DNA from 3 places in the Clostridium sp. BJN0001 genome. Region 2 is predicted to be linked to each of the others. Evidence: predicted binding sites of a transcription regulator. Region 2 holds the regulator's gene; each other region holds the start of a gene.
What was found. Region 2 encodes LexA, which represses DNA repair genes until DNA is damaged. Its sites were predicted from a motif close to CNAACANNTGTTNG; they were not measured.
Positions count from the first base shown of each region.

Region 1: MTX53_RS02865 (putative DNA modification/repair radical SAM protein) is a predicted target of LexA. The motif match lies at 1,270-1,283, and genes of this name have one in related genera.
Region 3: recA (recombinase RecA) is a predicted target of LexA. The motif match lies at 2,964-2,977, and genes of this name have one in related genera.

Region 1 covers NZ_CP094971.1:597,287-602,948, reverse strand. The annotation lists gene MTX53_RS02875 (hypothetical protein) at 1-140, shown strand, start outside; gene MTX53_RS02870 (alpha/beta hydrolase) at 218-1,195, opposite strand; gene MTX53_RS02865 (putative DNA modification/repair radical SAM protein) at 1,338-2,636, shown strand; gene MTX53_RS02860 (TIGR03915 family putative DNA repair protein) at 2,654-3,400, shown strand; gene fsa (fructose-6-phosphate aldolase) at 3,661-4,305, opposite strand; gene MTX53_RS02850 (TM1266 family iron-only hydrogenase system putative regulator) at 4,390-4,641, opposite strand; gene MTX53_RS02845 (HAD family hydrolase) at 4,657-5,535, opposite strand.
Region 2 covers NZ_CP094971.1:1,367,151-1,372,812, reverse strand. The annotation lists gene mutS (DNA mismatch repair protein MutS) at 1-303, shown strand, start outside; gene mutL (DNA mismatch repair endonuclease MutL) at 326-2,182, shown strand; gene miaA (tRNA (adenosine(37)-N6)-dimethylallyltransferase MiaA) at 2,211-3,149, shown strand; gene MTX53_RS06550 (methionine gamma-lyase family protein) at 3,150-4,445, shown strand; gene lexA (transcriptional repressor LexA) at 4,511-5,116, opposite strand; gene MTX53_RS06540 (hypothetical protein) at 5,255-5,662, shown strand, end outside.
Region 3 covers NZ_CP094971.1:1,589,341-1,595,002, reverse strand. The annotation lists gene MTX53_RS07685 (DNA translocase FtsK) at 1-779, shown strand, start outside; gene rimO (30S ribosomal protein S12 methylthiotransferase RimO) at 920-2,263, shown strand; gene pgsA (CDP-diacylglycerol--glycerol-3-phosphate 3-phosphatidyltransferase) at 2,260-2,850, shown strand; gene recA (recombinase RecA) at 3,000-4,124, shown strand; gene MTX53_RS07665 (RluA family pseudouridine synthase) at 4,283-5,245, shown strand; gene MTX53_RS07660 (polysaccharide biosynthesis protein) at 5,259-5,662, shown strand, end outside.

The DNA.
Region 1 (5,662 bases), 770 kb from region 2:
TGAACATGGGTAATATGAATAATATGAGAAACATGAAAATGCCAAATCCAAATGGCAGTAGAAACAGGAGAAGACCTCCTGTAAATAATATGAATATGAGAAGACAGCAAAGTAATCAATCTATGAATAATATATTTTAAAGATATTTTTAATATCTTTAAAACAACCTGGGAGAAAATAAACTTTCTCTCAGGCATGTTTATTTTAAAATTATTAATTAAAGATTCTGTTCATAAAATTTAAATACTTTTTCCATATATGGTTTAAGTATGCTGTCTTTTTCTATAAATATAGAATGTTTTGCATCTTCTATCTTTATAGACAAACACGTCTTAGAACTTTTTATAAATTTCATCTGTCCTTTTTCACGGACAAGAGTATCATGCCCTGCCTGAAACATCAAAATAGGAATTTTTATTTTTTTAACATTTTTATCTGATATTATTTTTGATGTCATATTAGTTGCTGCATTAAGCCAGCCATATGAAATTCCACCACGATGAAGCTGTTCATTTGAAGATGTACATTTATATAAATAATCATATCTTCCCTTAGAAGTTGTTGACGCATTTTCAAAATCATATTTATCTTCATATGGTTTTTGATTTATAACGTATCTTCCACCTTTTTTTAACTTTACATTTAAAGATGAAAGAATAGATGCTACCTTTACAGGTACAGAGCCAGTTTCCATCATAAGCATCGGTGCATTTAAAACTGCACATTTAAAATAATCAGTATATTTTTCTAAAAAACGTACAGCTATAGTACCTCCCATCGAATGTGCATATAAAAATAAATCTTCATTTTTAATACTCTTTTTTACAACATCATCTATAAATTTTTTAAAATCATCAACATAACTGTCAAAATTATCAACATATACTTGACACTTGTCCACTTTTCCCAAAAATCCAGAACGTCCATAACCTCTATGTTCAACAAAAAATACAGAATATCCTTCTCTTAAGAAGTAATAAATAAGTTCCTTATATTTTTCTACGCTTTCCCAGTTTCCATGAGATATAACAATAGATGCTTTAGGTTTTTTTAATATAAATGTTTCATAATAAAGTTTTATTTTATCATTAATTTTTAAATAACCACTATTTCTAAACTTCTTTAAGTATGGTTCAACTTTATTTTTTATGTTTTCTATATAATTATCTTCTGTTATAAAATATTTATCAAACATCTTTCTCTGCTCCTCTATTAATTTATATAAAAATTATAAGATATCTATTTTTTTTAATCAACATTTGTTGACTACGAACATATGTTTGTGTATAATAAATTATAAATTACTCTTAATATTATACTATTTAGGAAGTGCGTATATGGATCACAATATATTTGAAAAATTAAAAATATTATCAGATGCAGCAAAATATGATGTATCGTGTTCTTCTTCAGGTTCTAAAAGAAAGAATAAAAAAAATGGTATAGGCGATGCTGCAAGCTACGGTATATGCCATAGCTTTACTCCTGATGGAAGATGTATTTCGCTTTTAAAAATACTTTTTTCAAACGACTGTGTTTTTGACTGTAAATATTGCATAAATGCAGCATCAAAAGATTTTAAACGTGTAAGTTTTACTCCAGATGAAGCTTCTGACCTTACAATAAACTTTTATAGAAGAAATTACATAGAAGGTCTTTTTTTAAGCTCAGCTGTAATAAAAAATCCTGATTATACTATGCAGCTTCTTATAAAAACAGCAGATAAACTCAGAAATGAATATAATTTTAATGGATATATACATCTTAAAGCAATCCCTGGTGCTGATAAAGCTTTAGTTAAAAAAGCAGGTCTTTTATGTGACAGAATGAGTGTAAATATAGAGCTTCCATCATCAGAGAGTTTAAAACTTTTAGCTCCTCAAAAAAGCAAAGAAAAAATATTAACCCCTATGGGAGTAATAAAAAATTCAATAATTGAAAATAAGGATTTAAAAAAACATATTAAAAGTTCTCCCCTTTTTGTTCCAGGAGGACAAAGTACACAGCTTATAGTAGGTGCATCTAAAGACAGCGACTCTAAAATACTTAAATTATCTGAAAATCTATATAATAGATATAATTTAAAAAGAGTTTACTACTCTGCTTATGTTCCTATTGTTAAAAACAGTAAGTTTCTTCCACAGATTTCTCATCCACCTATTATAAGAGAGCATAGACTTTATCAAGCAGACTGGCTCCTTCGTTTTTATGGCTTTAAAGCAGACGAGCTTTTAAAAAATGATACAGATAATTTTGATATAAACTTTGATCCTAAAACATCATGGGCAATTAATAACTTAAATGAATTTCCGGTTGAAATAAATAAAGCGCCGTATGAAAAGCTATTAAGAGTTCCCGGAATAGGCGTAAGTTCTGCTATGAAAATAGTAAAGATTAGAAAATTTCACTCATTAACATTTGAAGATTTAAAAAAGCTTCGTATAGTTTTAAAAAGAGCGAAGTATTTTATAACATGCAGCGGTAAATATAAATCTCATACATCTTTTGATGACACTTCAATAAAAGAAAGTATTCTTAATGGTAATAATAAGAATGCAGATGAAAATCAGATTTCATTTTTTGATAACATAAAATATGAAAAAACAAATTCAAATATCTTTCTGCCTGCAAATTAGATAAGGGGTGATTGTGCTTGTACTATTTTTTATATGATGATACATTTGAAGGTCTTATTACATGTATATATGATTCTTTTTACTCAAAAGAAAAACCTTCTTCTATAATAAGTGTTAAAGATGATTATGCACCTCTTCTTCTTGGTGAATGCAGAGAAATTAAAACTGACTTAAAAAAATTCAGCAAAGTAAAAAAAGCTATACTAAATAAAATAAACTTCTTAGTATTTAAGCAGGTTTATCTGATTTTTTTAAGCTGTTATAAAGAAAAAGGACTTCTTATTTATGATTATCTAAAACTTGCTTTTAAAGTAGGTCCTGATATTACATGCTACCTTCATAATAAAACTGTACATCTTATCTATGACACTGTAAAAAAAGTAACTTATGAATCTCATAAATTTGAAGGCTTTGTCAGGTTTTCATATATAGATAATAAATTTCTCTACTCTTCAATTGAACCAGATAATGATATATTAGAGCTGCTTTCAAGCCATTTTGAAAGTAGATTTTCAAATGAATATTTCATTATTCACGATATAAAAAGAGAAAAAGCTCTAATTTATAATAAGAAAAATTCTGAAATAGTTGAAATGGAAAAAAGTTTTTATAAATCCCTAAATACGTATTATGATGAATTTAAAAAACTTTGGGTTTTATATTTTAAATCAACAACAATTACTGAAAGAGCAAATCTTCGTCTTCAACTTAGAATGATGCCGAGAAGATACTGGAAACACATCTGTGAAAGCCAGTATAATTGAGAATTGATAATCCAATTGACATACTAAATGACAAAGGAAAAAGGACAAATGACATACTAAAGGACAAAGGACAAATGACAAATCAGGATGTTTCTGCTCAAATCGCAGAAACTTTATATTTAGCTTTCGCTTCAGGCGAAAGCTTTTGTATTTTGCGAGAATCGCAAAATACAATAAATTGAAATTCCGTAGGAATTTCCACCACATTTGTCATTTGTCCTTTAACAATTTGTCATTTGTACTGTCCTTTGTACTGTTCTTTATTTAAACGCTTTGTTCCAATCATTTTTAAACTTTTCGATTCCCTGATCTGTTAATGGATGTTTTATCATCTGCTTAACTATCTTGTATGGAACTGTTGCAATGTCTGCTCCTGCTTTGGCTGCTTCAAGAACATGGATAGGATGTCTTACGCTTGCTGCTATAATTTCAGTTTTAATGTTGTAAATCTTAAATATTTCAGCAATGTCTTTAACTACATCAATTCCTTCCATTGAAATATCATCAACTCTGCCGATAAATGGACTTACATATGCTGCACCTGCGTTTGCTGCAAGCATTGCTTGAGTTGCTGAAAAGACTAAAGTAACATTTGTCTTTATGCCTTCTTTTGCTAATACCTTAACTGCTTTAAGCCCCTGTTCAGTCATAGGAATTTTAACTATCATGTTCTTATGAATTTTAGAAATTTCTCTTCCTTCTTTTATCATGTTCTCAGAATCATCGCTTACTACTTCACCGCTTATAGGTCCATCAACTATCTGAGTGATTTCCTTTATTACTTCTTTAAAATCTCTTCCCTCTTTTGCGATAAGAGAAGGATTTGTTGTAACCCCACAGATAACGCCCATATCATTAATTTCTTTTATTTCCTCTACATTCGCTGTATCTAAAAAGAATTTCATTTTTTTGCCCCCCAAATATATTTTTATTTACATCATTATACCATTTAATACTCTACTTACAAAGCATTTGTACATAATTTTAACTTATCTTTTATTTTTTGAATACATTGTATTTACAACTATGCCATCAATCATTCCAAGCTTTCCTGAAAGAGAACTTATAATATTATTATCAGCATCAATAACAACACTTATTATGTTCACATTCTTCTTATGATATGGCACTCCCATTCTTCCTACTATGTACTTTCCATATCCATGAAGTATCTCATTAAGCTTTAAGACAGCCTCTTCATTTTCAACTATTATTCCTATAAGAGCTATTCTTGTTTCCATAATACGCCTCCAAAATTAAAATAATTTTCCACCTAAAATATTATAAATAACTTCTGCAACTCCGTGCTCATCATTAGTTTTTGTCATATATTTTGCTATCTTTTTTATCTCAGGCATTGCATTTGCCATAGCAACAGATGTATCTTTAAATTCTGTAAACATAGAGTAGTCATTTAAACTATCGCCTATTACTGCTACTTCATAATCTTTAAGATTTCTCTTTTTAGCAATTTTCTTTAAAAGAATTCCTTTTTGAGCTGTAACATGAGTAATCTCTATATTATCTTTAAATGATGATGATACTGCAAGTTCTTTTATCTTAGAAACTTCTTTTGCAAGTCTTTTTATCTTTTCAGTATCTGAATTGAATGCTACAAACTTTCTTATTTGAACATCATCTCTTCTAAAGAATTCTTCATAATTATTATCTAAAAAATGAAGACTTGTGAAAAATGGCTCTTCTGCTGCTTTTTTCATAGCCTCTTCAAATGTTATTCCTTTTGAAAAAGTAACTGTCCTACATGCAACTTCACGAAGTGCCTCTTCTCTTGTATTGATTGTGTATGAGCCTTTATTTGTAAATATTCTTGATGATATATCATGCTCTCTTAATACATCAATTACTCTTAATGCTAGAGATGGTTCCATATTTATTGATTCTAATATTTTTCCATTTTCATCTCTATATTCTGCACCATTCATAAGCGAACATTCACATACAATATTCTGCTTTTTTAAAAGAGGAAGTACCATTTCGTAATCTCTTCCTGTCGATACTACAAATATAAGTCCTTTCTCTTGAGCTTTCTTTATTGCTACTGTACTTTCATCATCTATAACATGCTCCGAATTTAATAATGTGCCATCTAAATCAGATGCTAACATTTTTATCATTAAGTACCACCGTCCATCCTTTTTAATAATTAGTATTAATTTTTCCCCATCTATTTTATTATACAATAAAATATTTTTACATAAAAAGAAAAGTTTAAATCCAAAATACTTATATTCTGTATATTTT
Region 2 (5,662 bases):
ATAGAAGTTGCAAAACTTGCAGGCCTTCCTAAAGATGTAATAAATAAAGCGAGGGATATATTAGCTTCTTTAGAGAAGAAAAAAGATAGCAAAAAGAGTGAAAACAAAGAGATTATAAAAGTAACTGAAGTAGAAACAGATAGTAAAAATAAAAAATCTGAAAATATTCAAATGGACTTTAATTCTCTTGAAAAAGATAATCTTTTAAAGAAATTAAAAAATGTAGATATGCTATCATTAAATCCTATGGAAGCCATGAATACTTTATATGATATTGTAACAGAAGCTAAAAAGTTAAATTAAACATTTTAAGGAGGAAGATATTTTGGGGAAAATTAATATATTAGATGATGATACATCGAATAAAATAGCTGCTGGTGAAGTTATTGAAAGACCTGTATCTGTAGTAAAAGAATTAGTTGAAAATTCAATAGATGCAGACGCTAAAAATATATTAATTGAGGTAAAAGATGGCGGCGAATCTTTAATTAAGATAATTGATGATGGTTTAGGAATTGAAAAAGATGATATAAAAAAGGCCTTTCTTCCTCATGCCACAAGTAAAATAAAAGAATCTGATGATATTTTTAAAATTAATACTTTAGGTTTCAGAGGTGAGGCACTTCCATCAATAGCTTCTATATCAAAACTTACTTTAAAAACTAAGACAAAAGAAGATACTTATGGGAATTCATTAAGTATTGAAGGAGGAAACATAGTTAATGAATCGCAGTGTGCTGTAAATAATGGAACCAGTATAGAAATTAAAGATTTATTTTATAATGTTCCTGCTAGAAAAAAGTTTTTAAAAACAACATCAAAAGAATCATCGTTAATAAACGATATAATTACAAGAATTGCACTTTCAAATAAAGATATAAGCTTTAAACTTATTAATAATTCAAAAAATGTAATACATACTTTTAAGACAGACAATTTAAAAGATACAATACAAATGCTTTATGGAAAAAATATAGTGAAAAATATTATTTATTTTGAAAATTCACTTGATGTTATGACTATTTACGGATACATTGGTAAAGAAGAAATAGCTAGAAGATCGAGAAATAATCAGAGTATATTTGTAAATAAAAGATACGTTAAAAACCGTTCAGTACAGGTAGCTGTAGAGCAGGCTTTTAAATCTTTTTCAACAGTAAATAAATTTCCATTTTTTATTCTTTTTATTGATATATATCCTGAATTTGTAGATGTAAATATACACCCATCTAAAGCTGAAGTTAAATTCTTAAATGAGAGAGAAGTTTTTAAATGTGTATTTGATTCAGTTCATGAGGCTTTAAAAAATGAAGTGTTTGATACATTTAAGATAGAAGGAGAAGATAAAAAACCATCTCCTTCTTTTGAGGAGATAAAATTCAAGATTACTGAGCAGGAAAACAATATAAATAAAAATATTAGTGATATAATAACTAAGGATAATGAAAAAAATAAAATTTTAGATAATAATATAAGTGATACGTTAATATCGCCTAATATACCTAATAGAAATGAAGATAATGAGGATCAAAAAAAAGAACCAGTTTCAAACGATTTTGAAAGTAAAACTTTTATAGAAGAAGAAAAAGTAAAAGAAGCAAAATTTCCTGAAATAAATATAATAGGGCAGTATAATAAAACATATATACTTGGCGAATATGATGGTGAATTATATATAATAGATCAGCATGCAGCATCAGAAAAAATAATGTTTGAAAAGTATTTAAATGATATAAAAACAGGTGATATAATAATTCAGCCTCTTTTAACTCCTATAGTTATTGAACTGTCTCAAAATGATTATTCTTATTTTGAAGAAAATAAGAATGTATTTAAACAGGCAGGATTCATTATAGATGAATTTGGAAACAATTCAATTTCTATTAAAGAAATACCTTACTTTTTGGGAAAGCTTTATGATAAAAAGTTCTTCTTAGATATATTAGATAATATTAAAAATCTAGGATCAGGAAAAACTACTGAAGTTAAGCATTTAGCTATAGCAACAAAAGCATGTAAAGCTGCAATAAAAGGTAATGACAAGCTTGAGAAAATTGAAATGGAAAAACTTGTTCACGATTTAAGATATTTAGATGATCCATTCCATTGTCCTCATGGAAGGCCTGTAATTATAAAGTTTACAAGCACTGATATTGATAAAAAGTTTAGAAGAATAGTATAAATAAATTTAAATGAAAGGTAATTTTTAAATGAAACAAAAACTACTTATTATAGGAGGACCTACAGCTGTTGGAAAAAGTGATATTTCAATAAAACTTGCTTCAAAGCTGAATGCTGAAATAATTTCTGCAGATTCGATGCAGATTTATAAATATATGGATATAGGTTCTGCAAAGATAACTAAAGAAGAAATGAAAAATATAAAACATTATATGATAGACATTATAGAGCCAGATAAAAACTATACAGTAGCTGAATATAAAAAAGATGCTACAAAATGTCTTGATGATATTATAAATAGAAATAAATTTCCTATAATTACTGGAGGAACAGGTCTTTATATAAATTCAGTTACATGTAAAATGGATTTTACAAATGCATATAAGGATGAAGAATATAGAGAAGAACTTGAAAAAATAGCTTCTGATAAAGGAAATTTCTATCTTCATGAAATGCTAAAAGATATTGATCCTATAAGCTATAAAGCTATACATATGAACAATGTAAAAAGAGTAATAAGAGCCCTTGAGGTTTATAAAATAACTAAAAAGCCATTTAGTTCATTTAATGCAGGCGATTCTTTTTATGATTCAAAATATGATATATATTATTATGTACTTACTATGGATAGACAAAAGCTTTATGAAAGAATAGATAAAAGAGTAGACATAATGATTGAAAATGGTCTTATTTCTGAATGTAAAAAGTTACATGATTCAGGACTTACAAAAGAGAATCAATCAATGCAAGGAATAGGGTATAAAGAAATTTTAAGTTATTTTAATGATGAAATAACTCTTAAAGATGCAGTAGAACTAATAAAAAAGAATTCTAGAAATTATGCAAAAAGGCAGCTTACATGGTTTAGACGAGATCCAAGATGCATATTCTTAGATAAAGATAAATTAACAGAAGAAAAAATGATTGAAAAGATATTAAATGATTTGAACAATAAGGAGAATATTTAAATGTTAAATGAAACAAAAAAATTTTTGAAAGATAAGTATAAGATAAATGATAAATGTTTTGAGTATTATGATATAGCAGATAAGGATTTAAAAGAGCAGTTTAAAGAATATGATGAAATAAGAGAGTATAATGTTCTTAAAGTTTTAAATGCTTTTCAAGAAGAAAATATAAGTGAAGCACATTTTACAAATACTACAGGATATGGACTAGATGATATGGGACGTGATGCTTTAGATAGAGTATATAGCAGAGTATTTCATACAGAAGCTGCACTTGTAAGACCACATATTGTAAGTGGAACACATGCAATAGGATGTGCAATGGCAGGAAACCTTCGTCCTAATGATAAAATACTTTGTGTATCAGGACTTCCATACGATACACTTTTAAGCGTACTTGGACTTTCTGAAACAAAAAATCCAGGATCTTTAGATGAATATGGTATTGAAACAGAAATAATACCTTTAGATAAAGAAGGAAATTTTAAGTTTGATGAAATAAGAGAAAAATTAAAAGAAGATAAAAAAATTAGAATGATACATATTCAAAGAAGTACAGGATATGCAGCTAGAAAATCATTTTCGATTTCTAAGATAAAAGAAGTTATAGATGTTATAAGAAGCGTAAGAGAAGATGTTATAATTTTTGTAGATAACTGCTACGGTGAATTTATTGAAACATTAGAACCAACAGATGTAGGAGCTGATATAATTGCAGGTTCTCTTATGAAAAACATAGGAGGCGGAATTGCTCCAGGTGGTGGATATGTAGCTGGTAAAAAAGAGTATGTTGTGAATGCAGAAAACAGAATGACTGTTCCAGGAGTTGGAGGAGAGTATGGAGCAACATACGGACTTATGCGAAGTTTTTATCAAGGACTTTTCAGCGCCCCTCATGTAGCAATAGAAGCTGTTAAGACATCAATCTTTGGAGCAAAGGTAATGGAACTTGCTGGATTTAAGGTTTTCCCACAATCTGATGAAAAGAGAACAGATATAATACAAGCTATAGAATTTTCTGATCCAGATAAGCTTGTAAATTTCTGTAGTGGTATTCAGCATGGATCACCAATAGATTCATTTGCAGTTTGTATACCATCTCCAATGCCAGGATATGATAGTGATATAGTAATGGCATCAGGATCGTTTATATCAGGATCTACTATAGAACTTTCATGTGATGGTCCATTAAGAGAACCTTATATTGCATATATGCAGGGAGGACTTAATTTTGATCATGGTCGTATTGGTATAATGATAGGTCTTAGTAAAGTTTTAGAAACTGAAAAGAACTAAAAATAAATATTTATAAATAAAAAAATACTCTTTACATAAAAATATAAGTATGTAAAGAGTATTTTTTAATATTCTCTATAAATTGCTACAAGTTTTCCTAAAACTGTACATTTATCAATTATTATAGGATCCATAGTATCATTTTCAGGCTGGAGTCTATAGTGTCCATTTTCTTTAAAAAATCTTTTAATTGTAGCTGAATCGTCAATTAAAGCTACAACAATATCACCATTAGATGCTACATTTGATTCTTCAACGATTGCAAGATCGTTGTTATTTATTCCTGCATTAATCATACTATTTCCATTTACACGCAATGCAAAAAGCTCTTTGTCATGCTTTATATAATCAAGTGGAAGTGGGAAAGTATCTTCATAATTTTCAACAGCAAGAACTGGACGTCCTGCGGTTATTTTTCCTATAATAGGGATGTTGACCATTTCTTTTTTAGGATTTGATAGTTCTAATATTTCAAGAGCTCTTGGCTTTGAAGGATCTCTTTTTATAAGTCCTTTTTTTTCAAGTCTTTTAAGATGGCCATGTACTGTAGATGTAGAACTTAGATTGACAGCTTCACAGATTTCTCTTACAGAAGGCGGATATCCTTTATTTTCAGTATATACTTTTAAAAATTCATAGATTTCTGACTGCTTGTTTTTCAATTGATCCATGTACTTTTCACCTCGCTATCTTAAATTAATTATATCATATTTGATTTTTTAATACAAACCTTTGTTCCCAGGTGCTTTGCAACAATATAAATGATATGTTATACTATGTATTGATAAAATTTTAATTGAGGTGTAAGTATGGGATATAAATATTCTGATGATGACTATTGTGATATATACGAAAATAAAATATGTGATAATTGTGGAAAATGTCTTGAAATGAATGGAATAGATACTAAAGCTATAAAAATAGAAGATATAGCTAAAAATAAAGATGAAAATAAAATCTTAGAAGAAGAGTATATGGAGGATATAAAAGCTGATCTTACTTCTGAAGAACTTGATGAAATAAATGAAGAAAATCTAAGTAATAGTGAGATTTACAAGAGATTTATGGAAAATAACAATTTAGATAATTCTGATTTAGATGGATATGAGGATGCTTTTGATCATATTGATTATGAAACAGATGTTTGCAATATTCCTGAAGATGAATTTAATAAAATGACAGATGAAGTTTATCCTGGAGTAAAACTTCTAAAGAAA
Region 3 (5,662 bases), 220 kb from region 2:
TGACAAAGAGGTATAAATTATTTGCAGATATGGGTGTAAGAAATATGCAGTCTTATAATGAACTTTATGAAAAAGGTCAAATAGAGAAAAAACTGCCTTATATAGTAATAATAGTTGATGAACTTTCAGATCTTATGATGGTTTGTCCAAATGATGTAGAAGATTATATAGGAAGGCTTGCACAAATGGCAAGAGCAGCAGGAATGCATCTTGTAATTGCTACTCAAAGACCTTCAGTTGACGTAATAACAGGTGTTATAAAAGCCAATATACCATCTAGAATATCGTTTGCTGTATCATCACAGGTAGATTCAAGAACAATACTTGATAGTTCTGGAGCAGAAAAACTTTTAGGAAAAGGAGATATGCTATATTATCCTGTTGGTGAAAGCAAGCCTTTAAGAGTACAGGGATGTTTTATATCTGAAGAAGAAGTTGAAAAAGTTGTTTCATATATAAAAGAGGAAGAAAAAGAAAATTCTTATCAGTCTGATATAATTGATGAAATAAATAATAATGCAATGGAAATGTCAAAAGGCAAAGGAAAAGATTCTGATATGAATGAAGAAGATGAATTGTTAGATGAAGCTATAAATACAGTTATAGATTTTAATCAAGCGTCAACATCATTTATACAAAGAAAACTTAGAATAGGTTTTAATAGAGCATCAAATATTATGGATGAACTTGAGAGAAGAGGTATAATTTCAAAAAAAGATGGAAGCAAACCAAGGAATGTACTTATAACAAGAGATCAGTATGAGAACGGAGACTATTAACAAAAAAATAATATTTGCAATATTTGTACGTTATTGCACTTAATTATTTAAATTGATATAATTAAAAGAGAGTTACATTAGGAGGATTTAGACACTTGATAAAGAGTAGTATACCAATAAGAAAAGAAAAATCTTATAATATGAGAAGTAAAGATAAAATAAAAGTCGGTCTTATAAGTCTTGGATGCGATAAAAATAGAATCGATTCTGAAATTATTCTTGCAAGAGTGAATTCATTATTTGATATAACCTCAGATCCAAAAGAGGCAGAAGTAATAATAATAAATACATGTGGTTTTATAGAAAGTGCCAAACAGGAATCTATAGATACAATTTTAGAGATGGCACAGCATAAAAAAAATGGGAAATGTAAACTTCTTGTAGCAACTGGATGCTTGATTCAAAGATATGGAAATGAACTTTTAGAATTAATTCCAGAAATAGATATGATGTTTGGAGTTAATGACTATCAAAAAATAGCTTTAAAAATTAGTGAAAAGTTAAATAAAGATAGTTTAGAAGATAAGCAAGAAATGATTTCGTATTCAGATCAGAATATAAACGAAGGGGACAGGATTCTTACAACTTCAGGGAAAACTGCATATATAAGAATTGCAGAAGGATGTAATAATTTCTGTACTTATTGTATAATTCCTAAAATAAGGGGCAGATTCAGAAGCAGAAAGATGGAAAATATCATAAAAGAAGCTGAGGAGTTAGCACAAAATGGAATTAAGGAATTAATACTTATAGCACAGGATACTGTAATGTATGGAACTGATTTATATAATAAAAAATCTCTTCATATTTTAATAGAAAAGCTTTCTCAGATTGAAGGAATAGAAATAATAAGACTTCTTTACTGTTATCCAGAAGAAATCTATGAAGATTTAATTGATGAGATAGCAAAAAATGATAAAGTAGCTAAATATATTGATATACCTATTCAACATATATCAAATCATGTATTGAAGCTTATGGGAAGAAAAACTACAAAAGAACAGATTATGGATACAATTAAGAAACTTAGAAAAAAAGTTCCAAACATTGTAATAAGAACAACTTTTATAGTTGGATTCCCAAATGAAACAGAAGAAGATTTTAAAGAAATAATTACTTTTTTAAATGAATTTAAATTAGATAAAGTTGGAGTATTTAGATATTCTCAGGAAGAAGATACTGCAGCTGCTAGAATGAGTGGACAAATAGAAGAAAATGTGAAATTTTCTAGAGAAAAAATATTAATGGAAGTTCAGAAAAAGATTTCTAAAGATATAAATGCTTCTAAGATTGGAAAAGTATATAGAGTATTAACAGAAGGCTTTGATGGTGAGTATTATTATGGAAGAAGCTATGAAATGGCACCTGATATTGATGGAAATATTCTATTTAAATCTGAAAAAAATATAGAAAATGGAACTTTTGTTAATATAAAAGTAGTACAAAATTTGGATTATGATTTACTAGGAGTTGTTGTGTTATGAATCTTGCAAATAAGTTGACAATAATTAGAATTATTTTAGTACCTTTTTTTCTGATATTTATAGCAGTTAAAGATATTCCGTATGGAAGTTTTATAGCTACATTTATTTTTGTAGCAGCGTCGATTACAGATAAACTTGATGGGTACATAGCAAGAAGCAGACATCAGATAACTGATTTTGGAAAATTTTTAGATCCTTTAGCAGATAAACTTCTTGTAGCTACAGCATTAATATGTTTAGTAGAATTTCATGCAATTCCATCATATGCAGCTATAATAATAATTGCAAGAGAATTTGCGGTTACAGGTTTAAGATCAATTGCAGCTGCTCAAGGGAGAGTAATGGCATCAAACTGGTGGGGAAAAATAAAAACAGTACTTCAGATGACAATAATAATTACTCTTTTAATTGATGTCAATATAAAAGATTCAATATATCTTACAAATATAATTTATAATATTGGCTTTTTTAGAGTAATATTTAATTATATTGCACCAGCATTAGTAAACATAACTGTATTAGTTACTGTTATTTCTGGAGTAGTATATTTTGTAATGAATAGAGACGTCTTAAAAATTGATAAATAGTGAGATTAAAAAAGATTAATATGGGTATAATTAAAATAATTCCTTTTACTTCTTGTAGAGGAATTATTTTAATATTAATTGACTTGATGAAGTAAAGTAATTATAATATATATAGAACATAAGTTCGTAAATAAAGAGAGGTGCAATAAATGGCAAATATAGATGAGAATAAACTAAAAGCAATTGAAAGTGCAATGGGTCAGATTGAAAAGCAGTTTGGAAAAGGTTCTGTAATGAAGCTTGGAGATCACAATATAATGAAGATAGATGCAATTTCTACAGGAAGTCTTGATCTTGACATAGCATTAGGAATTGGAGGAGTACCAAAGGGAAGAGTAGTTGAAATATATGGACCAGAAAGTTCTGGAAAAACTACAGTAGCTCTTCATATTGCAGCTGAATCACAAAAACATGGTGGAGCTGTCGCATTTATAGATGCAGAACATGCATTAGATTCTAATTATGCAAGGAAACTTGGTGTTGATATAGATAATCTTATCTTATCTCAGCCAGATACAGGAGAGCAGGCTTTAGAGATTGCTGAAGCACTTGTACGTTCAGGAGCAATTGATGTTCTTATAGTTGATTCAGTAGCAGCGCTTGTTCCTAAAGCAGAAATAGAAGGAGAAATGGGAGATTCCCATATAGGACTTCAGGCAAGACTTATGTCTCAAGCTTTAAGAAAATTAACAGGAACACTTAATAAGACAAATTGTGTTGCTATATTTATAAATCAGCTTAGAGAAAAAGTTGGAGTAATGTTTGGTTCTCCTGAAACTACAACAGGTGGAAGAGCATTAAAGTTTTATGCATCTATAAGACTTGATATAAGACGAATTGATTCTATAAAACAAGGTGACAGTATAATAGGTAATAGAACAAGAGTTAAGGTTATGAAAAATAAAGTAGCACCTCCATTTAAACAGGCCGAATTTGATATAATGTATAATGAGGGAATATCAAGAAATGGAAATATTTTAGATGTAGGAGTTAAAGAGGATATAGTTCAGAAAAGTGGAGCATGGTTTTCATATGGAGACATAAGGCTTGGACAAGGAAGGGAAAATTCAAAGACATATTTGAAAGAAAATCCTGAAGTCGCACTTGAAATTGAAAATAAAATAAGATCAAAATATGATCTCCCTTTAGCTGAATTAGCACAAACACCTCAAAAGGATGAAAATGAAAACACAGATGAAAAAATAGAAGAAGGTACTAGCAAAAGCAGTACTCAAAAGAAATCGAATAAAAAAGATGACAAAGAAAAGAAATAACGTTATATCTTGATTTAATAAGTACTCCATAGATATTAAAGGATTAAATTTTTAATATTTATGGAGTATTTTAAACATATATTATAAATAAATTTGACAATAAATTATATATGTGTCTATAATAATTAAGATTATATCACAATATGGGAGTGAGAGATTTGAATATAAAGATAGGACCAAATGAAGCAGGACAAAGACTTGATAAGTTTTTAAGAAAGTATCTTAAAGATGTTCCGTTAAGCGCTATATTTAAAGCATTAAGAAAGAAAGACATAAGAGTAAATGGAAGTAAAAAGAATGAAAAATATTTTCTAGAAGAAGGAGATATTGTAGAAATAAGATACATAAAAACAAACAGTCAGAATATCAAAAAAGATTTTGAACAAGTAGAGGTTAATGGATTAAAAATAATATATGAGGATGAAAATATTATTATTGTAGAAAAATGGCCAGAAATTTTAGTACATTCAGATGGAAATGAGGAGGAACCATCTCTCACAGATTATGTTTTATCATATCTTTACAAAAAAGGATTTTATGATCCTCAAAAAGAAACAACATTTGTTCCATCACCATGTAACAGGTTAGATAGAAATACATCTGGAATTGTTATGTTTGGAAAAACTTATGAAGGACTTAAAGAAATAAATGCAGCAATAAGAGAAGATAAAATAAAGAAATACTATTATACTTTATGTAAAGGAAGAATATCTGATGGAGTATACAATGCTTATATAGTAAAGAATCATGATACAAATATTTCTAAAATATATAAAGAAAGTGTAGAAGATTCTAAAAAAATAACTATGAAAGTTAAAACAATTCAGAGTAATGGAGCTTATTCACTATTAGAAATAAATCTTATTACAGGTAGAAGCCATCAGATAAGGGCACATTTATCATATCTTGGTAATCCAGTTGCAGGTGATTCTAAATATGGAGATAAAGAAATAAATTCAGTCCTTTTAAATAAATATGGACTCAATTATCAGTTCCTTTACGCATATAAGCTTAATTTTAGAGCTATGAGTGGGAAATTAGAGTATCTACAGAATAAAACTATAACAGCAGCTCTTCCACCATTTTTGAAAAAAATAAAGCATGATATATTTAAGTTTTAGATAGGAGAAAGTTATGGAAGAGAGATCAGCGGCTGGAAGAGGTTTTTTGCTATTATCAATAGCAGGAATTTTAAGCAAAATATTATCTGTATTCTATATACCTTTTTTAAGAGGAATAATAGGACTTGATGGATATGGAATATACCAGACCTGTTATGAAGTATTTTTATTTGTATATGCAGTTACAAATTTAGGAACTCAACCAGCAATAGCTAAGATAGTATCTGAATTTGATGCATTAGAAAGACCAGTTGATTCAGAAAATACATTAAGAGTATCTAAAATGCTTTTATCGTTTGCAGGTGGTATTTTGTCGCTACTTCTTATGGCCTTTGCATTTCCTATTGGAAGGATAATAAATAATCCTGATGCATCTTTTGGAATATTACTTCTTGCACCAAGTATATTTGTAACATC